DNA from 3 places in the Thermoleptolyngbya sp. PKUAC-SCTB121 genome. Region 3 is predicted to be linked to each of the others. Evidence: riboswitches for the same ligand, from Rfam matches in the RefSeq annotation. Region 3 holds a riboswitch; each other region holds the start of a gene.

Region 1 (7,963 bases), 2.5 Mb from region 3:
CACGAACTCGGAAAACATGATGTACATCAGGTAGCCGCTGAACACCAGCATGGCGGTGGAGCCTGCAAACAGCAGCAACCAAGTCGTGTTGTCTAAACTGGTTCGCAGGGTTTTGTTTTGGTCAGGATTGACCAGTAGCGGCGCAAAGGCAAACGCCGCCATGCCTAGATAGGCCAGCAGCCCAAACAGCGCCAACGGTTGCCCAAACAGCGTGGCGTAGGGGCTAGAAAGCACCTGTTGACAGCCGCTGGTGGGGCAGGCTGCCTCTCCACCAAACAGCCGAGTCGCGGTGAGATAGGCAGTGTTTAGCGCACCCAGTAGGGCGATCGCTCCAATAACCTTGCGAGACTGGCGATGCAGCCAGGGGGTTTGACGACGGCGGCTCATGGCACCTACTTCTGTCAACTCAGCAATAGATTTCATCAGGATACAGCCCGTCGGCTCATCCCAACTTCCCTATTGTGGCTCAAAGCCGAAAAAAGTGGGTTGGCGGGGGTCATCGCTCCACAACATTGACAGAGGACGATACTAAGACGGAACTAAGACGGATCGGAGGATGCGAGTTTTCAGAGTGAGCAGGCTAAATTGGCAAATTAGGTGAATCATTAGCCAATGAGCAAATAAATTGGCGGAAAATAGCAGGCGAGATGGATCAATGCCTTAGCCAGTCCCGAAAATTCAGACCCGAAAATTCAGGATAAATGCGAGCAAAAAGTTTGAGCAAAAAGTGTAAGCAAAAAGTGTAAGCAAAATAATGTGAGCGAAAAATGTGAGCAACGTAGACGCAGCCCAGGATTCACCGTCAGTGGGCATTGTGATTTTGGGGCTGGGGCGGTGGGGAATGCATCTGCTGCGAAATTTTTTGGCGCTGCCGGGGGGGCGCGTGGTGGCGATCGCCGATCCCAGCACCACCCGCCTGCAAACTGCGGTGAACCAGCTTGGGCTAGCACATCGCACGCCCGCTGTTCTTGCCCTTACAGATTGGGCAGCCGCGCTCGATCTGGATGGGGTAGATGCCGTGGCGATCGCCACACCCGCCAGCACCCATGCAGCACTCCTGCGAACCGCGCTGAATTGGGGGCTACACGGATTTGTAGAAAAGCCCCTGGCGCTCTGCGCTGCCGAGGGGCGAGAACTGTGCCAACTGGCGGCAGCGCAAGGACGGCGGTTGGTGGTAGATCACACCTACTTGTTTCACCCAGCCGTGCAAGCGGGGCGATCGCTCGTTCAGCGAGGGCTACTTGGGCAGGTGCGCTATGGCAGCAGCAGCCGGACGCACCTCGGCCCAGTGCGCTCCGATGTCGATGCGCTATGGGATCTGGCAATTCACGACATTGCCATTTTTAACCACTGGCTGGAAGAGCGACCCGTGCAGGGGCAAGCCTGGGGAACGGTTTGGTTGCAGCCTGCGCTAACCCCACAGCTTGGGGCAATCGCCCAGGAAACAAACCAGGCAAAAACGGCAGTGCAATCGGGAGGATCGGGAGGATCGGGAGTATCTGATCTAGTCTGGGCGCGATTGTTTTATCCCAGCGGATTTCAGGCGACGCTGCAGGTATGCTGGCTCAATCCCGACCGACAGCGGCGGCTGAGCATGGTGGGCGATCGCGCCTCGCTAATTTTTGACGAAATGGCGACCGATTCGCTGGTGCTGCAAACTGGAGCGCTGATGCAGCAAGACAGACAATTCTTGCCCACGACCCAAGAGCGACGGGCGATCGCCGTTTCCCGCGAAGAGCCACTGCGCCGCGCCTGCGAACATTTTGTGGACTGTGTGCGGGGCGATCGCCCCTCCAGCCTGTCGTCGGGCGAAGTTGGCACGGAGCTAATCACCATCCTCGAAGCGTTGTCTCGGTCAATGGCACAGCAGGGGGCGATCGTCCCGGTTGCAGACTGAATTTTAGATTTTGGATTGATGATTTTGGATTGATGATTTTGGAGTGTCTCAAAGCGTTTGGCTCCTTGAACATTCGTGACTCTGCGTGTTTGCTCCTGCAAACGGTGCTATGATTTCAGTCGCTCATCGGCTCTCAAAGGGGAACAGCCTTTGGAGATTGGCGATCGCGCCGATTGGGGAAAGTGCAGTGCAAGTCTGCCGCTGTCCCGCAACTGTGAAGTTGGGCAAGACACCCCGCCCGACCAGTCAGGATGCCCGCCGATGCGCCATTTTGCCAATTTAGACTCTGCGAGGTACAGACATGAAGGCAAGCATCACCAGAACCCGGAAATTCCCGAAATCGCCCAGAGCGCGCGATCGGCGAACCGTCCTGGCCAGCAAACCTGGCGCGGGCTGGCGCAGCGGCGCACTGCTCTTGCTAGCAGGAATGGCGCTCTGTGCTGAACCAGCCCTAGCGCACCACGCCTTGGGAGGCGAAACGCCCAAAACCTTTTTGGAAGGGTTTTTGTCTGGCTTGGCCCATCCCGTCATTGGGCTAGATCACTTTGCGTTTGTGGTGGCGATTGGGCTACTGGCGGCAAAGCAAGGCTGGGGACTGCTGTTTCCTATCAGCTTCTTGCTAGCAGCGCTGGGCGGCACGACCCTACACCTGAATTCAGTGGATTTGCCCGCCGTTGAAATTGCCATTGCGCTGTCGGTGTTCCTGATCGGGCTGGGGCTGGGGCTGCAAAAGACACTACCTCTGGGTGGGGCGATCGCCTTTGGAGTTTTGGCAGGTGTATTCCACGGCTATGCCTACGGCGAGTCAATCATTGGTGCAACGCCGTCGCCCCTATCCGCCTATCTGCTGGGTTTCACGCTGATCCAGGCGGCGATCGCCTTGGGAGCAGGATGGCTGGGCGATCGCTTGCTGCGCCGCACATCCGAACGGGCTAGAGCGCTGACCCTGCCTGGACTGGCGATCGCAGGCGTGGGGCTGGTGTTTTTGTTGCAGGCTATTTAAGCCAAGCGGGGGATAGAGAGCAAGCAGGGGATCGAGAGATAAAGTTACTGATCCCTTTCCTATCCCCCCACCCGCTGCCACATCGTCTACCATGAGAGAGAGCTTCACCCTTCTTTACCTATGGAATGGCGAGAACTGGGCGGAAATTGGCTGGTGGTGCCAGAAAGCCCGACAGCGATGATTCATTTTTTGGGCGGGGCGTTTGTGGCGGCGGCTCCGCAGGTCACCTATCGCTCGCTACTAGAGCATCTAGCAGAGCAGGGCTATGCCGTTGTTGCCACGCCCTTTGTCAACACGTTTGACCATGAGGCGATCGCCCGCCAGGTGTTGCGATCGTTCCTCCGGGCTGAGGAATATTTGCTGGAGCGTGTGTTTCGTCGCAGCTACGTGCCGCTCTATGGTTTGGGCCACAGCATGGGCTGCAAGCTGCATCTGCTGATCGGCAGCCGCTCGTCGCAAGAGCGAGCAGGCAACGTTTTTCTGTCGTTTAACAATTATCCAGCGCGGCGATCGATTCCGTTTCTGGATCAAATGTCGCAGTTTTCGACCCAGTTTTCTTCCCAGATTCCGCCCCAGTTTGCGCCGCTGCTGAATGTAGAATTTACGCCATCGCCGACAGAAACCTACACGCTGATCGAGCGGCAGTATCAGGTGCGGCGCAATCTGCTGATTCGCTTTGCAATGGATGATATCGACCAGACGCGATCGCTCTCGGACGTTCTCACTCGCCGTTTTCCAGGCATGACCACGCTGCATACGCTGGGCGGCAACCACCTAACACCAATGGGTCAAGATTTGAAATGGCAGCCCGGTGCAACCTTTACGCCGCTGGATGCCCTCGGACAGTTTATGCAGCAGGGGCTAAACCGAGATTTCATTCAGCTCAAGCGCACCATCACGCGATGGCTTAATCCGGTTGCCGCCTTCAATTTGCCTAAATAGCCCGTACCGCCAGATCAAGCAAAGTCAGGGCAAAATCAGGACAGCTTGCTAAAACAGGTGTAGCAATCTTTGTCCGGTGATTGCGTCTTCCGGCACAACCGGAAGCCGACGCTCTGGTACAAACGCTATGCTGAGGTCGTCACGGAGTCGGCGTGGGATTCAGAAGGAGAAAGCAATGGGTCGGTTGATAAGTCGGTTGATGAAACAATCCACAAGACAACTGCTGCTGGGGAGCTTGCTGCTGGGCGGATTGGCGGGGCTGGTCGGATGCAACGATGCCCAGCCGCCTTCGTCCTATCCTAGCGCGTCGCCAACGGCTGGCCCAGGCTCGCCTGCGCCTTCTGCTCCCGCGCCCAGCCCCACGGCTTCTGCCCCAGCGCCAACCGATCCGTCGCTGTTTGTGATTTCAGCCGAGGGTATCGGCCCGGCGAAGCTGGGCATAACGCTGGGAGAACTCAAGCAAGCGCTGCCCAATGCCACGTTTGAAGTTCAGTCGCCTTTTATCGTCGATTTCGATGCGATCGCCGTGTCCCAGAATGGCAAGCCACTGTTTTATGTGCTGTACCTGGCGGGCGAGAGCTTTGGCGATGATGACGTGGTGCAGGGCGTGCTGACCGATAACCCCAGCTACCGCACCGATCGCGGCGTGGGCCCCGGTACGGCGATCGCTCAAGCAGAGCAGATCTATGGCGATGCCACCCTGTCGTATAATACGCAGAACGAATCGCGGGAATACGTCCGGTTTGCCCAGCATCCCGCCACCAACCTGTCCTTTGGCACGGGCAATGGCAACAGCGAAACAGCGGGCATTTATCCCTCGCCCATAGCGGAATACAACGAAACGCAGCAGTTTCGAGAAGATGCGACCATCCAGTCGGTACTGGTCATCTGCTTGAATGAGGCCTGCACGCCTGCTTCACCCTGAGCCAGCTTTGGGGTTTTAGATTTTGGATTTTGGGTTTTGGATTTCAGCCTTCGGTCTTTTGCCTGCTTGCCGCCATGCTAAACGTCCTGGTTTCCTCGATTGTTGCGCTGTGGGTGAGTGCGATCGCCCTGCTTTCGGTGCAAAACGCGACCCCTGTCGAACTCCGCTTTTTGACAGGCAGGACGGTGCCGATTCCCATCGGGCTGCTGCTGGGGTTTAGCGCGTCGGCAGGGATGCTGGGCGCGGCGCTGGTGCTACCGGGCGATCGCGCTTCCAGTGCCCGCAGCTTGGACGAGGGCGATCCGTTTGAGGACGAATAGCCTCGCCTGGTAGCAGAACACCGGGCGATCGCCCAAGTATCCGCCTAGCCAGACCGCCTAGCCAGACTGCTTAGCCAGACATCCCCTCAGCTAGACCTCTGCCTAGAGTGAATATACCCGCCCATCGATCAGCAGACGCGTGATGCCCTTCGCCTGCAAATAGGGACTCGCCTTCAAAAACACCTGACCGTCGGGAATCTTGACCACGCGCTGCATCCTCCGCACATAGCGCTTGGCCACCCGATGATTATCAAACACAGGCAGCGTCCGCTCCTCTTCTTGGTCGTCGGGAATTAGCCCCAGCCCCGCAAAGTCCTTGAGCGGCCGAGTCACTAAATCCGACGTGCGATCGACCACTAGATAGCAGGACTTGGGCAGTTTGGCTTCCGAGAGCGGCGCAATATGCAGCGGTATATTGCTGTGCAGTCCGCCCGTCAGGTCGTCCAGCTCAACGGCTGCGTCGAGCAAGGAGCCGTCATCTTCGCCGTCATCTTCATCGTCCAGATCGTCATCCAGGTCGTCGTCGAGGTCGTCTGTCAGGTCTTCATCATCCAGGTCGTCGTCATCTTCTTCGTCAATATCCGTGAAAACGCCTTCATGCTTCAGAATGTCGCGCTCAACTGCCTCTAGCTCAGCGACGACAGGTTCCGCCGAATCCTCCTCCACAAGCTCAGCATCCGCAGCGAAGGCCGATTCAACAGAGGCGATCGCCCCATCTTCATCAATCCGCTTCTTTTTAGCCAGTTTGGGCGGCGCAACTGTGGATGGCTTGCTGGGTTCGGGGGGAACGCTCCCAGAACGGCGGCGCTGGCGGCGACCATCCCGGCGTGCGGAGTCTGGTTCGGCTGCGTCCATCTCGTCCGCATCCGGCTCCACGGCTTCGGGCACGGCTTGGGGCACAGCGCTAAACACGTCTGGCTGGGGAGGCTGCGGATCTTCTTCTGATTCCAGGGCCACCGCCGTAGAAGCGGCAGTGGATACGTCGGTGGCGTTCTCAGCTTCAGACTTGCTGCTGCCTGCGGCTCGCTTTTTCTGAATCAGCGCGTCATATTCGGCTTCCGACAGGCTTTGCTTCAGAATGCGGCTAATTGTAGAGGTACTGACGCTGAATTGCTGAGCCAGGGAGGTGGTGGTTTCGTCTGACTGGCGATACAGTGCCAGAATTTTTTGCTTGTCAGAATCGGTCAGTTTCGTAGGAGGCATGCCGCGTTAACCATTCGCCCCATCGGGGAGCACTGATGAAGAAAAACCTGATTGATCGTAACTCAGAATTGTCTGACCCTTGCACGTAACAGTACAAGGGTAACTAAAATTCAATGTCTGCGGTCAAACCCTCACAAAAGCGGCCACACCCTAGGGCATATTTTAAAGCCCTTCGATCCCCCCTAGCCCCCCTTAGAAAGGGGGGAACCGAGCCGAACCACTCCAGAAGTCCCCCTTAATAAGGGGGATTTACTTAATAAGGGGGATCTAAGGGGGATCGACTCAAGGCAATCAACGACCTAGAAAGTTTTAAGACACTGCCTAGCAACTAGGACTCAACTACGCGCCTCAACTACGCCTTATGCAAGCTGCACACAAGGGGAGTTTATCTGCCTCTAAGTTTATCTGCCTCTAGATTTACTTAGCTCTAAGCGGGTTCCAAAACACTCAGGCGCGGCGACGGCTGCCCCGACGAGAGCGGCTCGACAGGTCATACTCCAGCGCAGCACCAATGGCAAACAGGCAGGCGCTAAAAATCCAGAACACTTCGAGCAAGCCGCCCGTTTGATAGCCCTCGACGTAGCGGGTAGCGTAGAGGAACCACATATCTGCAACGTAAAAGCAGATTGCAGCGGCGGCAATGAAGCGCCAGGACAGCGAGAATCGCCCGCCCCAAAACGCCAGCAGCAGTGCCATCGCAGCCATCAGCAGAATGATATCTCCAGCCACATAGGCGATCGCAAAGGTACCTGAGAACGGGGACAGGGTGTCTTCTAGCGCCACCGCCCAACCAGGGACTCTGGAGGTTGTAGCTGCGGCGGCTGGGGCAGGCTCGGCGGGCACCGGGGCAGTCGCCGGAGCCGCTGGGGCCGCGTCGGGCGCAGTTTGGGCGATCGCCGGAGGATCAATCCAGACCGCCGCCGAGGCAGCCCCACTTGCCCCGTTGTAGATAAACCAGGCAATCACAACCCCCAAAACCCCTACGCCTATCACCGCTAGCCACTGCCAGATTGCCAGGTTCAGCTTGCGCGAAGACACCGCCAAAAACATACCCGCGCCCACCAGCAAATACATCAGCAGGAAAAACAGGTCGGCAGGAGACGCATCCGGTTCCTTGCCCCAGCCAATTTCCCACTGTCCAAGAATCAAATTGCCAATAAAGAAAGACAGCATTCCCAGCCCAATCAGCAGCCAAACCGTGCGCCCGCTCACGATCAGCGGACTGCGCCAGTTGCGAAAGCAGAGGATGGACGCTCCCAAAAAGGCAATATTTTCCAAAAAATAGGTCGTAATGCCATACCACTCTGGACGACCCTGCCCCGGCAGCGGCACGCTAAACAGCAGGAAGAACAGCAGGGAAAACACCGCCCACAGGATAGCGATGATGACAATGGTCTGCACTGGGATGGACGAGGAAGAGCCAGAGGTTTTCTTAGCCACAGAATCACTCCTTAACTGGAGGGCACAGGAAGATGCGGGTTGAGAATAGCCAAATTAAAACAGAATTTTTCATAGTTTGGACGCTCAATGGCAACTTTATTAAGAAGCCGCAGGGTAAAAAGCTGCACTAGACCACAATGCAAGGCGACAAGTCTGACTGATTGAGCGATCGCCCTCAATGAATAATCGCGGAATAATCGCGAAGAGGGATCGCGAAGAATGCTTGCGAATAC
Region 2 (7,963 bases), 1.2 Mb from region 3:
CGCTTCGTAGGGGTCGTCGATGCCTGTGAACTGCTTGATTTCGCCCGCCCGTGCTTTTTTGTAGAGGCCCTTCACGTCGCGCTCTTCGCACACGCTGAGCGGCGCGTTGACATACACTTCCACGAAATCTCCGATGCGATCGCGCATTTCGTTGCGCACATCCCGATAGGGCGAAATCGCCGACACCAGCACAATCACGCCATTGCGGCTGAGCAGGTGCGCCACAAACCCAATGCGGCGGATGTTTTCGTCCCGGTCTTCCTTGCTAAAGCCTAGCCCCTTGGTGAGATGCTGGCGCACGATGTCGCCGTCCAGCACCTCTACCGCCAAGCCGCGATCGCGCAGTTCCTTTTCCACCGCCATGCGAATCGTCGTCTTGCCTGCGCCGCTCAGCCCGGTAAACCAAACTGTGACCCCTCGCTGCTGCATTGCTTTTTGCTCCTCACGATAGAACTAGCACAAGAACCAGCACGCTCTTGGGGGCACCGACGGGCGCAAACCAAGAACGCTCTGGAAAACCAGAAATAAAACTGCCCCCTAGTCTACTTGATCACGTTCTCCACTTGGGTTGGATTTGTATCACTCTCTCCCGGAAAAAACGCTGGCTTTGCAGGCAGCCGCGTCCCACAGTTTTTGCAAAACAAGGCATCCGAGTCATGCACCGACAGGTCGCAATTTGAGCATTGCACAGCGACACGAGTGCCCGTTTTAACCAACTGCTTGATCAAATCGCCCAACTGCCAGGGAATAAACAAAATTCCGGTCAATAGCATCAAAATGGTGAGCGATCGCCCACCATCGGTAATTGGCACCACATCCCCCAAGCCTGCCGTTGAAATGGTCGAAATCGAGAAATAAATCGCGTCAAAAAACGTGCTGAATTGCTCCGGGTTGACCGGATGTTCGACCTGATAGATCAGCCCAGAATAGACAAACACGATAGAAAACAGCGTGAACAAAATGCGGGCAACAATGGCGCTGTCTTCCGTCGTGACATAGCCAAACACCGTCCGCCCTTCAAAAAATCGCGCCAGCCGCAAAATCCGAAACCAGCGGAAAATGCGGATAAACCGAATATCCACTGCGCCCAAGAAAAATGGCAAAATCGCCATCAAATCAATCAGCCCAAAGAGGCTGAACACAAACTTGAGTCGATCTTCCGCACACCACAGCCGCAGCAAATATTCCAGCGAAAACAGCAGCAGCAGCACCAAATCCAGCGCCCCCAAAACCGTCCGCCACTCCTCCGACAGCGGATAGGTCTGCGCGACAAAAATCGCCACCGACAGCAGCACCAGCCCGGTAATCAGCAGGTTGAGCGCCTTTCCGGTAGGCGTGTCGATATCTTCGAGGTAAAAGGCGATGCGCTTGCGAAAAGACATTGGGAAAACGCAATTGAAAACGCATTGAAAAAAACGCAATTGAAAACGCAATCCGGGGAAGGACGCGATTCCGCGATCCTCTTATTATCCCCTCATTCCCAATCTGGGACACATCCCAATCCCCCTCTCCCCCATTCCACGACTCCCCGCCTGGGGTAAGATGGCTAGGCACATGTGAACAGCCGCAGGGTGGGAAAGTCCGGTGAGAGTCCGGCGCTGTGCCGCAACTGTGATGGGAGCTGGAGCATGTTTCGTTGGGTAAACATCAAATCATCCAAATCATCCAAAGCTCCCCAGCCAGAACGCCAGCCTGCTGCTTTTTCACTCTAGCTCTCGCGTCGCACGGGAACGGAGTTTTGATTTTTATGACCCTTTCTATTGACCCTGTTTCTTCAAAGTCCAATTTCCCCATTGCTGCAAACTCTGAGTCGCTAGCGCAGCCGCTGATGTATCCTCTGGAGTCAGAGCAGGGGGCGATCGCCCTCGGAAATTCGCCCCAGATCGATCTTCCCCCGCTACCGATGCAGCGTCCGGTGCTGCTGGTGGGCCACGGCAGCCGCGATGCCGATGGTCGCCAGGGCTTGCTAGATTTTGCAGCGGCGTATCAGGCGTTGGATCTCTCGCGTCCGGTCGTGCCCTGCTTTTTGGAACTGACGGAGCCATCGATTCAGCAGGGCGTAGACGAGTGCGTTGCCAAGGGCTATACCGACCTTTCGGTGCTGCCTGTGCTGCTGTTTGCGGCGCGACACAACAAGTTCGACGTGACCAATGAACTGGATCGCGCCAGCCAGCGCCATCCCCAAGTCACGTTTCACTATGGGCGGCATTTTGGCATTACGCCAGGAATTCTGGATCTATGGCGATCGCGCCTCGCAGATCTCGACCAGCCGCAGTGGAACCCCCAGGGCATTGCGCGGGAAGACACAGTGCTGCTGTTTGTGGGGCGCGGAGCTAGCGATCCCGATGCCAACGGCGACGTATACAAAATGGCGCGAATTCTCTGGGAAGGCAGCGGCTATCACACCGTCGAAACCTGCTTTATCGGCATTACCCACCCCCGGCTAGAAGAGGGTTTCCGCCGCGCCCGTCTGTATCAGCCCAGGCGGATTATCGTGCTGCCCTACTTTTTGTTTACGGGCGTGCTGGTCAAGAAAATTGCCACAATTACTGCTCAACAGCAGGCCCAGTTTCCCGATGTTTCGATGGTCTGCCTGCCAGAAATGGGGCTGCACAGGACGCTGTTTTCTGTATTGCGCGATCGCGAAATCGAAACGCAGCTTGGGCAGGTGCAGATGAATTGCGAAATGTGCAAGTTTCGTCTGGCGGCTGTCGGCAATGGCGCAGCCCACGGGCATGACCACGCGCACGCACACAGGCACAATCATAGGGATTCACACGCACACGGGCACAATCATGGGCACGATCATGGACACGATCACGGACACGATCACGAACATGCCCAAAATCATGCTCAAGATCATGCACATAGACCCAGCCATCCGCAGGATCACACGCATGACCACACGCATGACCCTACGCATGACCATGAACCCAGCCACGCCCACGGGCATCCCCACGGCCATACGCATGGGCATCATCATCATGGCGAAATGATCGATCCCTATGCGGAACCGAGCCAGTATCATGAAAAAATCTGGCAAGTTCCCTGAACGAGGGTGAAGCAATGGCAGAACTAGATGGAACAGAGGAGAAGGTGTTTCAGGTGGGCGATCGGGTGCGGGCGATCGCCCTGCCAACCTACCTCAAAACCGCAGAACCCATGCCCATGCTGCGTCCACCCGACCTGATTAAGGTTGGAGAAGAAGGTATTGTGCTAGATCGCCGTCCCGGTGGCTATTGGGGCGTGCGGTTTGGGCGCGGCGCGTTTTTGCTAGAAAGTCAGTATCTCGAAAAGGTTGTGGAATCAGGAAGTCTGTAACGATACCTGTGGCTTTCCAAAATAAGCAGACCTTACGCACTTGCGATAAGTTTTCTGGATTTTGAACGATTTCTCGCGAGCGCCGCCCACGAGAAATCGTCTAACTGCGTAAGTCTTAACAAAAGCATAAGATTAAATAAGTTTGGTAAACCTTATTTATGCTTTGGTGACTTTTTATGATGGGCGGGAACTCTAAGCTGAGTTCTGCCAATCTAGCATAGTCCCCAAAATGCCATGAAACGACGCAATTTCCTGTGGTATTCCAGTCTCTTTATTGCTGGCTGTAGTGCAACCTCCACGGCTTCGCGGGTATCCACTGTCAAATTACCTGAGAAAATTAGATTCGCAATTACGGATGTTCAGGGAATTGATGAATTAAAGGAAAAGTACGATCCGTTTCGGGCGGCTTTGGAAGACGTTTTAGAAACTTCCGTTGAGTTTTTTCCTATGGATGATTTGCTCACGGCCGCCTCTGCATTGCAAACCAATCAACTGGATTTGGTTTGGGCCGGCCCATCTGAATATGTCACCATCCACGCCCGCACTCAAGCCACACCACTGGTCAGCTTGATTCGCTCCAACTATAGCCCTACGCAGTCACGTTAGGGCATTCTCTAAAAGCAGCATCAACACAATCGCGAAAGTTATCAAACTCATCCCAGCGTTGCCGCATCCAATTCTTCAGCACAAACCACCAATGCTCAATCTCGTTCAAGTCTGGGGAATAAGGGGGTAAATACCAAATCTCACACCCTGCTTGAGCCACGATCTCTTCAATGGTTTGAGAATGATGGAAACTGGCATTGTCAATCACAATCACATCTCCCGCTCGCAGTTGGGGGACTAAGCACTCCTCCAACCCCCTCTCCACTAAGTCCCGGTTGCACGAGCCAGCAAAGGTCATTGGCGCAAAGAGGCTGTTCTCTCGTAAGGCCGCAATCCAACTGACTCGTTCGGTGCGTTTTCCTGATTTAAGCCCATAGAAGCGGTCTCCAACCTCGCAGTAGCCGTAGGGATACACGTCTCGATGATCAATGCCTGCTTCATCGACATAGACAACCTGATGCGGCAGCTTACTCCTCAAGCGCTCTTGAAACTCTTGTCGCTTCAGGTCGTCTCGTTCCCGATAGCCATAGGTCTTTTTTTTCGACTAAACCCAATCTTTCGCAAGGCTCGACTGATGTCCTGCTGTGTCACATTATCCCCCCACAGGGTTGCCAGTCTCGCTTGGGTCTGATCCCCATGCTGCTTGACAAACTCACGAAAGCGCGACCAGTCGGTAATCTTATGCCGATTTCCTCGCTGAAACCCAGTCATCGCTCGGCAATCTCCCGTTTCTTTTTCCCGTTTCAACCACAGGTCTAAGGTATTGCGACTGATGTTGAACATTCGACAGACATCAACTTTGCGGTGACCTTGTTTCACGGCTTCAATCGCTTTGCAACGCAAGTCGTAGCTGTAGGGGGCGGGCATAGGTGTTCCTAAACTCTCCTGATGGCTCTATGATAACGTCCTAACCCAAATACGTAGTGCTATAATAAATATAAAGCCCAAAGACCCTGCGCCGCCCGCGCAGCGGGCGGCGCAGGGTTCAGGATCTGTTTTTTAATCTGGTCTATCTACTTATTAGGCTGAGGAGAAGCTTTTGGGAGATAACGATTGCGCCGTATTTGCGGCAGCCAGTCCCCGCGACAACACTCAAAAGGAGCGCAGGCACACCCACACTCCTTTTGATTCCTTTAATTCCTGACTCCTAGATGGGTTAGCCAGCCCAGCGCAGAAGGCAGCCAGTGCTGTTGTGCGTCCTATCTACGTCCTGGCATTCTAACCAGTATGCTAAGACACATTCACTAGCGGCTGCTCCAGCGGCTCGGCGGGCAGTGAACTGAGGGCGGCTGCGGTGGTTGGAGCCATCGGAACCGACAGCAGATCGCCTGTGAGCGATTGTGCCAGCAGCCTGCGATAGAGGTCGCTGAGGCGAGCGGCCACTGCGCTCCAGCTAAAGTTTTGCTGGACTCGTAGGGAAGCCTGACGACGCAGACGGTGGGCCCAGAGGTCGTCGCTGAGAATGCGGGCGATCGCCCCCGCAAAGCCGTCTACATCCTGAGGAGCTACTAGCAGCCCCGTTTCCTCCGGCACGACGGCAAACTTCAGCCCGCCAACATCCGACGCGACCACGGGCGTACCGCAGGCCATCGCCTCCAGCGCCACTAGCCCAAAGGGTTCAAACTGGCTGGGCACAACGCACACATCTGCAGCGGTGTAATACAGCGGCAGACGATCGTGTCCGACCTGACCGACAAACTCCGTGACGGCGTTTAGCCCCAGTTCGGCTACAAGCGATTGGATGCGATCGCGCTCGGCCAGGCTCTCGGCATCGTCGGCCGCGCCCACCAGCAGCAGCCGCAGCGGTTCCCCTGCTAGGGTATCCATTTGCTTGATTTGGGCACAGGCTCGCACCAGCGTCTCAATTCCCTTGCGCGGGTCAAACCGTCCTACATGCAGCACCACGTTTTCCGAGGGCGACAGGCCCAACTGGGCGCGGGCATCGCTGCGCGACATCTGGTGGAACACATCCAAGTCAGTGCCACCGGGAATCACCTGCACGTTGCCGGGAGTGGCCACCAATTCCCGCAGGGTTTCTTGCTCTTGGGGGCTGGTTGCCACGATGCAGTTCGCGCCGACGAGCGTATGCCGCTCTACGGCCATGCGGTGGTCGGCAACCAGCGGCTTTTGAGCCATGCCTGCGTATTTAACCGCCGCCAGAGAGTGGTAAGTATGAACCAGTTGAATATTGCTCTCCTGCTTCAGTTGCAGCCCCACCCAGCCTGCGAGCCAGTAGTGGGTATGCACCAGCGGATAGTGAAATCCGTCCTTGGTCTGAAACTTACGGAAAGCTTCGACAAAGGCGGGCATATGCTCCAACAGGCGATCGCGCGGGATAAACTCCTGCGGGCCAGCGACCAGACGAATCGTGCGGTGGTGGGGCGAATGCTGCACGATCGTTGGATCGTCGGGATTCGTCTTGCGGGTAAACACATCCACCTGCCAGCCAAGCTTGGCCAGCGCCTCGCTGATTTGATTCACGTATACCCGGCTGCCGCTGGCTTCTTCGCGCTGAAATTCCAGCGCCGGATCATTATGAACCAGGATAAGGGCGATCGCCTGCCGCTGGGGCCCAGCAGAAAACGTTGCCCTAGGATGACGCGATTGGGATACGGGAGGGGTCTGGGACATTGCTAACCTCGTAGACTTGGATATCGTACCGGACACCGCAGCCAAGCCAACCCTCTAGCTAGGATAGGATCTTCCTGTCCGGTTGGTCTGACCTCGCCAGTGAACCATCGGCGAACCGCTAACAATCCTGAAATAAGCCGTGATGTTCGTTAGGGTTCCTTTACACTGCCATATTGTGCCGTGTGGAGCGATTAAACGCTGTATCGAGCGTGCTGCTTTTTAAGTTTTTCTCCAGGGGCATTGTATAGAGCAGAGGTACGCCAACAATGTGCTAGGTCACGACATGAGCGATGTCTCGGAAGGGGTGAACGAAAAAATCAGGAACACGCGAGGGACGAACCGCCTGTAGTCGGCGTATCACCTTGCAATACATCTGCAAGGCAAAATGTCTGTAGCGCGAAGGGAAACACGTCAAAGCGTCATCAGTCAAAGCGCCATCACAGTCAAAGCGCCATCATCAGGGGAACTTAGACTACTTCAAGCGCGGGAATTGCGTTCCCGGACTAAAGTGCAAAGAAAGCACGACGCTTTACAAAACCAACTCTGCAATTTACAAACCCTGCAATTTGCAAACCCTGCAATTTACAAAACCAGAACCCGATGCAGGCGGCTCGCACCCTGTGCTGATTCTGTGCTGACCCTGGGCTAACATGGGCTGAACTCAAACTGGGACCTGACTTGACCAGGGTCAACCTTATCTTGTGGTTTGGAAGCCAACTCTGCGGCAACCCGGATAGACTGCCATCCCTGCGGCACTACAGAAGCGCTATAAGCGGCGCTACAGATATAAGAGTTGCAACTCAACTTCAAAGCATTGCACGTTTGAAGGGTTGAGGCTTCGATCTTAGGGCAGAGTTCGCTCCTCAACCCTTGCTATAACCCCTGCTATTGGTCAAGGGTTACCCGGCCAGCTTTGGCTGCGGCAGGCTGAAAATTGCCGGACTGGTCAACGTGCGATCGCCCACCAGTTGGCGATAGACCTGCTCATAGCCATCGGTCATGCGCTGCACACTGAAGTTCGCCTGGACATGATCTCGACAGGCCCGACGATCGAGCTGCGGCACCTGGGCGATCGCCGCAACACACTCCTCCACCGAATGGCAGAGAAAGCCCGTCTTGCCGTGAGCAATCACTTCGGACGTGGACCCCAGTTCCATCGCCACGACAGGCGTACCCGCCGCCATTGACTCCACCATCACCAGCCCAAACGGTTCGCGCCAAGTGATGGGGAACAGCGTGGCGATCGCCCCGCCCATCAGCACATTTTTCTGCTGATGATTGGCCTCGCCGAGATACTGAATCTGTTCGCCATCGATGTGGGGCTTAATCTGCTGCTCATAGTATTCCCGATCCACCACGTCGATCTTGCCTGCCATCTTCAGCGGATAGCCCGTTTTCTTGGCAA
Region 3 (7,963 bases):
CAGACCTTCAGCCTGCTGACCGCGCCCCTCACGGGCATTGTCTTGGAGCGGCTAACGGAGCCGGGCAACCTGGTGCAACCGGGCAACGAAGTGCTGAGGGTCGGCGACTTCAGCGCCCTAAAGGTGGCCGTGCAAGTATCGGAGCTTGACCTGGGGCAACTCCGGGTCGGCCAGGCTGTTGAAGTCCGACTGGATGCCTTTCCCGATGAACCCTTTGCAGGCCGCGTCAGCCGCATTTCTCCCGCCGCCGACCCTGCCTCTCGTCTGGTGCCCGTGGAGGTGGTGATTCCCAACTCCGGCAGCCGCCGACTGGGGAGCGGACTGCTGGCACGAGTGCAATTTCAGGCGGGGCAAGCCGGCCGCGTGGTGATTCCCGAAGAGGCGCTGGAAGCAGGCGGCGAGGGCAACGACTCGGTGCTGTTTGTGGTGGAAGGCGATGGTGCAGAAGCCAGAGCCGTCGCTCGCCCCGTGCAGGTGGGCGATCGCGCTAACGGTCGCATCGAAATCCTCTCCGGCCTCCAGCCCGGTGAATCCTTTGTCCTCCGCAGCAGCCGCCCCCTAGAAGACGGACAGCCCGTGCGGTTAAGCATCCTCTCAGAACGCTAGACGGGCCGAGGTCGCGTCAAGATAGAAGCCCCGAAGCCACTGAAAAGCCACTGAAAAGCCACCGAGAAGCCACTGAAAAGCCACTGGGAAGCTACTCAACTGGCAATCCAAAATCCAAAATCAACCAAGCCCCCCTCCCCCTGCGACCCCGTCCCTCTCTCCCCCTCCTCACCCATGACCTCCCTCAGCACCCTCTCCATCCGCCGCCACATCGGCACGCTCATGCTTACCCTGACGGCTATCGTCTTGGGAGTTTTCTTCCTGGTGCGGCTGCCGGTGGATTTGCTACCGTCGATTACCTATCCGCGCATTGGGGTGCGGGTGGATGCGCCGGGGGTTGCGCCAGAGGTGGCGGTAGACGAGATTACGCGGCCGCTGGAGCAGGCATTTTCGGCGACCGATGGTGTGCAGCAGATCTATTCTCAGACGCGGGAGGGACAGGTCAGCGTAGACCTCTACTTTCGTCCTGGGGGCAATATCGATCGCGCCTTAAACGACGCAACGGCTTCCTTCAACCGCGCCCGCAGCCGATTGCCCAACACGATTCAAGAGCCGCGAATTTTTAAGTTTGACCCGTCCCAGCTTCCGGTGTATGAGTTTGCGCTGACATCCGATTCGCTCCAGTCGGTTGATCTGCGCGTGTTTGCCGACGAAGAACTGGCGCGGGAACTGTCGGTGGTGCCGGGGGTGGCCAGTGTGGATGTGTCGGGCGGCGTGCGCGAAGAGGTGCAGGTCAATGTAGACATCAATCGTCTGCAAGCGCTAGGCGTGGGCTTGACCGATCTGCTCAACGCGCTGCGGGGGCGCAATCAGGACATATCGGGTGGCCGCTTGCGAGGCGGGGAAGCGGAAGTGCTGATCCGCACCGTCGGACGGTTCCAGTCGGCAGAGGAACTGCGGAACCTGTCGCTGCCTGTAAACGGGGTCAGCAGCGCGTCTGGCGGCGAGGCATCGACCAGCAGTTTTCCGGAAGCGCGGCGCGTCTACCTGCGAGATGTGGCGCAGGTGGTGGATGGCACTGAGGAACAGCGGATTTTTGTGACGCTGAACGGTGATCCAGCGGTCAAGGTCAGCATTCAAAAGCAGCCCGATGCCAATACGGTGTCGGTGGTAGAAGGCGTAAAGCAGCGGCTAGCAGAACTGGAGCAAGCGGGACTCTTCCCAACGGGCATGGCGGTTCGCACCACGCTGGACGAGTCGCGGTTTATTCGCAACTCGATTTCCAACGTGGCCATGTCGGGACTGATTGGGGCGCTGCTGGCGGCGATCGCCGTTCTTCTGTTTCTAGGCTCACTCCGCCAAACCCTGATCATCGTATTCGCCATTCCTCTGGCCACGCTAATTGCGATTTTGCTCATGGGCACTTTCGGGCTGACGCTAAACGTGTTTAGCCTAGGCGGTCTGGCGCTGGGCGTGGGCATTGTGGTGGACAACTCCATCGTGATGCTGGAGAGCATCGTGCAGGGCGTAGAGGCCGCCAAGCGTCGCCGCGCCGTAAACAGCATTGAGACTGCTGAATACTCCACGACCGAGGATGGGGAAATACCGGATGAATCGAACAGCGGCGGGCATGATTACGGTTACGGCAATGGACATGGCAACGGTCACGGTTCCAGCAATGGACATGGCAATGGCAACGGGAATGGAAGCGGAAATAGCGATGCCAACGGGAATGGGAATGGGAATGGGAATGGCAACGGGATTTATGACAGCCGTAGAAACGACTATGCCCCCAGCAGCGATGTTGAAAATGTGACCCGTGGACGCACAGGCAAACGGGTCAGCGCGACGGCGTTTCTCCTGCGGCAAGCGGAATTAGCCAGCCAGCAGCTAGAGTCGGCGCTGGTCGCGTCTACGACCACCAACTTAGTGTCTGTATTGCCCTTTTTGCTGATTGGCGGTTTCTTTTCGCTGCTGTTTAGCCAGTTGATTCTCACCATTAGCTTTGCGGTGGCGGCTTCGCTGATCGTGGCGCTGACGGTGGTGCCCATGCTGACCTCGCGGCTGCTGGCGGTTCGCTGGTCGAGTCGGGTGGGCGATTCGGCTCCGCTACGGGCGTTTCGAGCGCGACTGGCCGACGCGACCCATACCTATGTGCGGGGGCTATCGTGGGTGCTGCGGCATCGGCTGGTGGTGATTGGGCTGGCGATCGCCCTGTTTGGCGGCACGAGCTTCTGGATGGCGGGTCAGTTGCCACAGGAGATTCTGCCCCGCATTAACACGGGCCAGGCCCGGCTCAACGCCCAGTTTGCCCCCGGCACAACCCTGGAAGACAATCGCCGGGTGATGGCAGCAGCGGATCAAATTTTGTTGCAACAGCCCGAAGTGGAGTATCTCTTTTCCACCGCAGGCGGGTCGCTGTTTGGCACAAATACCAACGCCAATCCCCTGCGCGGCTCCAGCACCATTACCCTAAAGCCAGGAACCAATGTGGCTGAGTTTACTGAGCGGATGACCGCCGAACTGAATCGGCTGAACTTGGTGGGAACGCGCCTGCGGCTGAGTCCAGAATCGGTGCGCGGGCTGATTGTGAATAACTCGCCTGTGCGCGGGGCCGATGTGGATATCCTGCTCCAGGGGAGCGATACCCGTGCCCTACAGCAGGCGGGGCGCGAAGTGCTGGCGGCGCTCGATTCGCAGGCCAGGCAGGCCCGCTATCGCCCTGATGCGGATCAGGCGCAGCCCGAAATCCAGGTGCGCCCAGACTGGGAGCGGGCTTCGCAGTTGGGACTTTCCACCGAAGACATTGGTGACACGATTCAGACCGCCATTACCGGATCGGTTCCGACCCAACTTCAGCGGGGCGATCGCCTAGTGGATATCCGCGTGCAGCTTGCCGACAATGCCATCCAGCGCCCGACCCAGCTTGCCCAACTGCCCGTCTTTACGAGCGGTAGACAGCTTGTGCGGTTGGCCGACGTGGCACGGATCGAGGCTGGCGAAGCGCCCGGAGAAATTCAGCGCATTAACCAGCGGCAAATTGTTCAAATCGTAGGCAACCTGGTGGATGGCGCAAACCTCAGCGATGCGATCGCCGAATCGGACGCGATCTTGGCGGGATTGACGCTGCCCGAAGGCGTGAGCCGCCTGCCCAGCGCCAGTGCCCAAAGCGCCCAGGAAGTGCGTTCATCCCTGATTCTGCTGGGGGGGCTGGCTGCCTTTCTGGTGTTTGTGGTGATGGCGGTGCAATACAACTCGCTGGTCGATCCGCTGGTGATCATGCTGACAGTTCCCCTGGCGCTGGCAGGGGGCATTTTCGGCCTGTTCCTGACCCAAACGGCGATCGGCGCGACGGTGATTGTGGGCGCGGTGCTGCTGGTGGGCATTGTGGTCAACAACGCCATCATTTTGGTAGAACTGGCGAATCAAATCCGCGAAGAGCAAGGGTTGGATCACCGCAGTGCCATGCTGCAAGCCGCACCGCAGCGCCTCCAGCCCATCCTGATGACCACCATTACCACCGTGCTGGGGATGTTTCCGCTGGCGCTGGGTATTGGCGAAGGGTCAGAATTCCTGCGGCCGCTGGGCATTGTCGTGTTTTCTGGTCTGTCGCTGGCGACGCTGCTGACGCTGTTTATCATCCCTAGCTTCTACACGCTGCTGCATGAAGTGCCCTGGGCCAAAGGCGCAACGCTGGGCGCAAAGCGGCTGCGGCAACTCAGCGGATCGACTCGCAAGCAGCCGTTGACCAAGTAGGCAGGGACGCTAGCCCAGCCCCTGGTCTGCCAGGGTTGCAACGATCCGTAATTTTCCGTAATTTTCAGCTTGCGACGACCTGACCCGATCCGAGCTACAATTTCGGGACGAATTCGGGTTGTCTGGAGGATCAGTCCAGGCAGCAGATGTTTGCCATGCGAAGGGCGATCGCCCTGTAGCTTGGCCGTATCTGTGGGGAAAGTCCGGTGTAAATCCGGCGCTGTGCCGCAGCTGTGAATGAGCGGTTCGACGAGGGTCTGAGGGCCCATCACAGAACCCGCCTCAAAGTCAGAATGCCCGCCCGATGCTGCCCATTGCAATGCCCGCGATGCACGGGTCGAGGTAAAGATGCAACATTTAGAACGGCCGCAGCCTCCGAAGGCGGAGGTTCACGGGCCTGCGCTTCGTTTGGCGATCGCCCCGCCGCCGACTCCCCTTCCGGCCATGGATTGCGTCGGTACGGTGCTGTCGTCGATCGCCCTTACGCCAACGATTCAGGCCATTCGCCTCCATCTGGATCAGCCAGCCTTCCGGTTTTTGCCGGGGCAGTCGGTCTGGCCCCGATTTCAGCGAGACGGCAAGCAGTTCACCAAGATTTACTCCATCGCGTCGTCGCCCTCGCGCTGCCCAGAGGTGGAATTGTGCGTGTCGCGGGTGGGCTGGAGTTCCGCCTATTTACAAGATTTACCCATCGGTGGGGCGATCGCCCTGCGCGGCCCCTACGGCTTGATGACGCTGGCGCACCTTCCCGACCGACCGCGCCTCTACATTGCTGAAGGCTCTGGGATTGCCCCCCTAAAAAGTCAGATTGACTGGCTCTATGAGCAGGGCTTTGACCAACCTGTGTGGCTGGTGCAGGCAAATCCAGAAACGCCAGACTATTTGCCCTACCAGGCCGATTGGCGATCGCTCTCGCAGCGGTGGCCGACATTTGGCTATTTACCCACCCGTCCAGACCAGATTCGCCAAACCTTGAGCCAGATGCACCTTGACTGGCGAGGCGTGGATGTGGAAATTTGCGCGGTGGGCGATCGCCCGGCCCAGCTTCAGGACATGGCGGTGCTGCTGGGGGCTAAACTAGACCAGGTACGCTCAGAATCGTTTTACGCCTTTTAGAACGCCTTTTAACCGCCCTTCTTAGCCGCCTGCGTTTTCCCATGACGACTCCGCCCGGTGACCCCCCTGCATCAAACGCCTCGCTGCCCAACGCCATCGAACCCAGCCCAACGGTTGCATCTCCAAAGCCATCCGAAGCGCCTGCGGGCGATCGCTCAGACTTGGAAACTCAGCGCAGCGCCAGCTTTTGGAAGACCCAGCGAGAAAATGGGCTGGTTTTGGCGATCGCCCTTGCTCTGGCGCTAGTCATTCGGCTATTTGTGGCAGAACCGAGGTATATCCCGTCTGATTCGATGGTGCCGACGCTGCAAGTGGGCGATCGCCTAGTGGTCGAAAAAGTATCCTATCGGCTGCATCCTCCGGCGCAGGGCGACATCGTGGTCTTCGACCCGCCGACCCAGCTTCAGCAGTTGGGCTACACGACCGATCAGGCGTTCATCAAGCGGGTGATTGGTCAACCCGGACAAACGGTGCAGGTTCACTTGGGCAAAGTCTGGATCGACGGAAAACCCCTGACGGAACCCTATATTGCCGAACCACCAGGCTATGAAATGCGTGCCGTAACGGTGCCGCCGGGCCACGTCTTTGTCATGGGCGACAACCGCAACAACAGCAACGACTCCCACGTTTGGGGCTTTTTGCCCGTTGAAAACATCATCGGTCGAGCCATCTTTCGCTTCTATCCGATCGCTCGCTTTGGCAGGATAGAAGCGCCCGATCCCAGCGTGTCTGTCCTCCATCCAGCAGCACTCAGCAAATAGGGAAGCGCCCCGTCATAGGCAGCACTTCCCACCTTTGCTCAGCAAGCCTTTGGGCTGAATTTAGATCACGCCAACGCCCTTGCTGCGATTGTCACCATCTTCGGTTAACTTGCTGTCTTCATCGGTATCGTTGATTTCGGCGAGTTCGGCGGCGCGGGCGGCTTCCTCTGCCTCTTCCTTCGCCTTCAGGTCACCCGGCACCTCGTAATACATTTCGGGTTCAACGGCGAAATTATTCACCAGGCCCTCGTTGTCTACTGTATAGCCTGCAGCCGTGTCGATGTCGCCTTCAGCAGTCGGGGGTTGCTTGTAGTTCTCGCCTTCTCGCTCTTTGCGGGCGGCAGTTTCAGCGGGGATAATCCCGCGATCATAGGTGTCCCGTTCGACTCGTTCGTTCGTTGACATGGAATTGTCCTCCAATAGATTTGCAAGCAGTCTTGAGGGAAGGGTTTCGAGGGCGATCGCCCTATTTTCAAAACCCCAGCAAGAACCTCAAAGAAGACTCAAAGAAAACGCAAAGAAACCCAAAAACTTCAAATCAAAGCCCAGTCTTTAGCCCAGTTTTTGCTAATTGCCTCAATCAATTTCCTGAGTCCACACCTGACTTAAACGTGTGGATTCGGATCGACTTCGGGCACAATATCAGGACGTTCCTTATCTTCCCAGCCCGTCGGACGGCGAGAGTTGTACCAAGCAATCGACCCCAAACCTGCCGCAGCCAAAAAGCCAATCACAAATACCGCAGCTAGAGACGCGCCCGCACCTTCCTGGGCAGCAGAAACTGCAGGTTCCACTAAAAACAAAGCATTAAAACTCAGCACGTTTAGCACCTCAACTCAGAGATCATCAGCGCGAGATTGAGATACATTGGCGACCCAAACATTGCCCTTTTAACTATTAATTTGGGGCAGCGTGATAACCTTTAATCGCTGTTTCAATCTTGCTGTATCACAGCATAAATCGATGAGCTGTTATCGGTATCTCCCACAGGGAGTGTTGGGCGATCGCCCCTAGTGATAGGTTTGAGACGGGCTTTTCTATCTACAGGAATATAAAGCCCCCATTTCTGAGGGTGGGTGTATAGCCTCCCGTGCGATCGCCATAGGTAGCGACATCCAGGCATCTTGACTGCGGCAATTCCCAAGCTTCTCGCGCTATTCTGGCCTCATCTCGATTTAAGAGAAAACGGATGCAGTTGAAGAGTTTTTGGCGGGCTGCGTCTGCAAAGCGCGATTCAACCCCATTCTCATTGCAGGCGGGTAAGCTCCGTTGGAGATGGATAAGACACTAAGGTAAGTTATAGAGATAGGCTATAGAAATATGGATAAGATTCGGCGGGTGCTGCTGGTCGGCGGCACACATGGCAACGAGTTGACGGGAATTTACCTGATCCGGAGATTTCAACACGCTCCCCAACTGATCTCGCGCCCCAGTTTTGAGACGATTACGCTGCTGAGCAATCTGGAGGCGATCGCCGCTGGAGTGCGCTATGTCGATCAGGATATGAACCGATGCTGCGATCGCGCCCATCTGGAACTACCAGAACCCGTCGATTATGAAGTCCGTCGGGCGCAGGAGATCAACCGTCGCTTTGGGCCCTCCGGCTCCACACCCGCCGATGTCATTCTCGATATCCACAGCACCACGTCGAACATGGGGATGACACTGATCCTGGATGATCATCACCCGTTCAAGCTGCGACTGGCAGCAGCCCTCAGCGCCCAACAGCCCGACCTGCGGATTTACAGTTCGGTCAACTCAGGACGACAGCAAGACGCGCTGCG

What was found. A riboswitch is a leader RNA that binds a small molecule or an ion and turns the genes downstream of it on or off. The one in region 3 is predicted to bind cobalamin.
Region 1: another riboswitch for cobalamin. It lies ahead of JTM80_RS03605 (HupE/UreJ family protein); the one in region 3 lies ahead of JTM80_RS15595 (FAD-binding oxidoreductase).
Region 2: another riboswitch for cobalamin. It lies ahead of JTM80_RS20410 (sirohydrochlorin chelatase); the one in region 3 lies ahead of JTM80_RS15595 (FAD-binding oxidoreductase).

Annotation. Positions count from the first base shown of each region.
Region 1 is NZ_CP070366.1:853,053-861,015, reverse strand. Features, by position in the region: gene JTM80_RS03615 (vitamin K epoxide reductase family protein) at 1-387, opposite strand, end outside; gene JTM80_RS03610 (Gfo/Idh/MocA family protein) at 770-1,897, shown strand; cobalamin riboswitch at 2,039-2,175, shown strand; gene JTM80_RS03605 (HupE/UreJ family protein) at 2,199-2,900, shown strand; gene JTM80_RS03600 (DUF1350 family protein) at 3,021-3,842, shown strand; gene JTM80_RS03595 (hypothetical protein) at 4,042-4,767, shown strand; gene JTM80_RS03590 (DUF1049 domain-containing protein) at 4,842-5,087, shown strand; gene JTM80_RS03585 (hypothetical protein) at 5,190-6,290, opposite strand; gene JTM80_RS03580 (hypothetical protein) at 6,738-7,730, opposite strand.
Region 2 is NZ_CP070366.1:4,999,476-5,007,438, forward strand. Features, by position in the region: gene cysC (adenylyl-sulfate kinase) at 1-429, opposite strand, end outside; gene JTM80_RS20405 (ion transporter) at 543-1,382, opposite strand; cobalamin riboswitch at 1,532-1,711, shown strand; gene JTM80_RS20410 (sirohydrochlorin chelatase) at 1,829-3,052, shown strand; gene sipA (regulatory protein SipA) at 3,067-3,321, shown strand; gene JTM80_RS20420 (PhnD/SsuA/transferrin family substrate-binding protein) at 3,556-3,927, shown strand; one part of gene JTM80_RS20425 (IS630 family transposase) at 3,911-4,465, opposite strand; one part of gene JTM80_RS20425 (IS630 family transposase) at 4,468-4,794, opposite strand; gene JTM80_RS20430 (glycosyltransferase) at 5,158-6,558, opposite strand; gene JTM80_RS20435 (glycosyltransferase family 4 protein) at 7,458-7,963, opposite strand, start outside.
Region 3 is NZ_CP070366.1:3,808,448-3,816,410, forward strand. Features, by position in the region: gene JTM80_RS15585 (efflux RND transporter periplasmic adaptor subunit) at 1-606, shown strand, start outside; gene JTM80_RS15590 (efflux RND transporter permease subunit) at 781-4,302, shown strand; cobalamin riboswitch at 4,448-4,622, shown strand; gene JTM80_RS15595 (FAD-binding oxidoreductase) at 4,651-5,418, shown strand; gene lepB (signal peptidase I) at 5,460-6,179, shown strand; gene JTM80_RS15605 (hypothetical protein) at 6,240-6,584, opposite strand; gene psb35 (photosystem II assembly protein Psb35) at 6,785-6,973, opposite strand; gene JTM80_RS15615 (aspartoacylase) at 7,500-7,963, shown strand, end outside.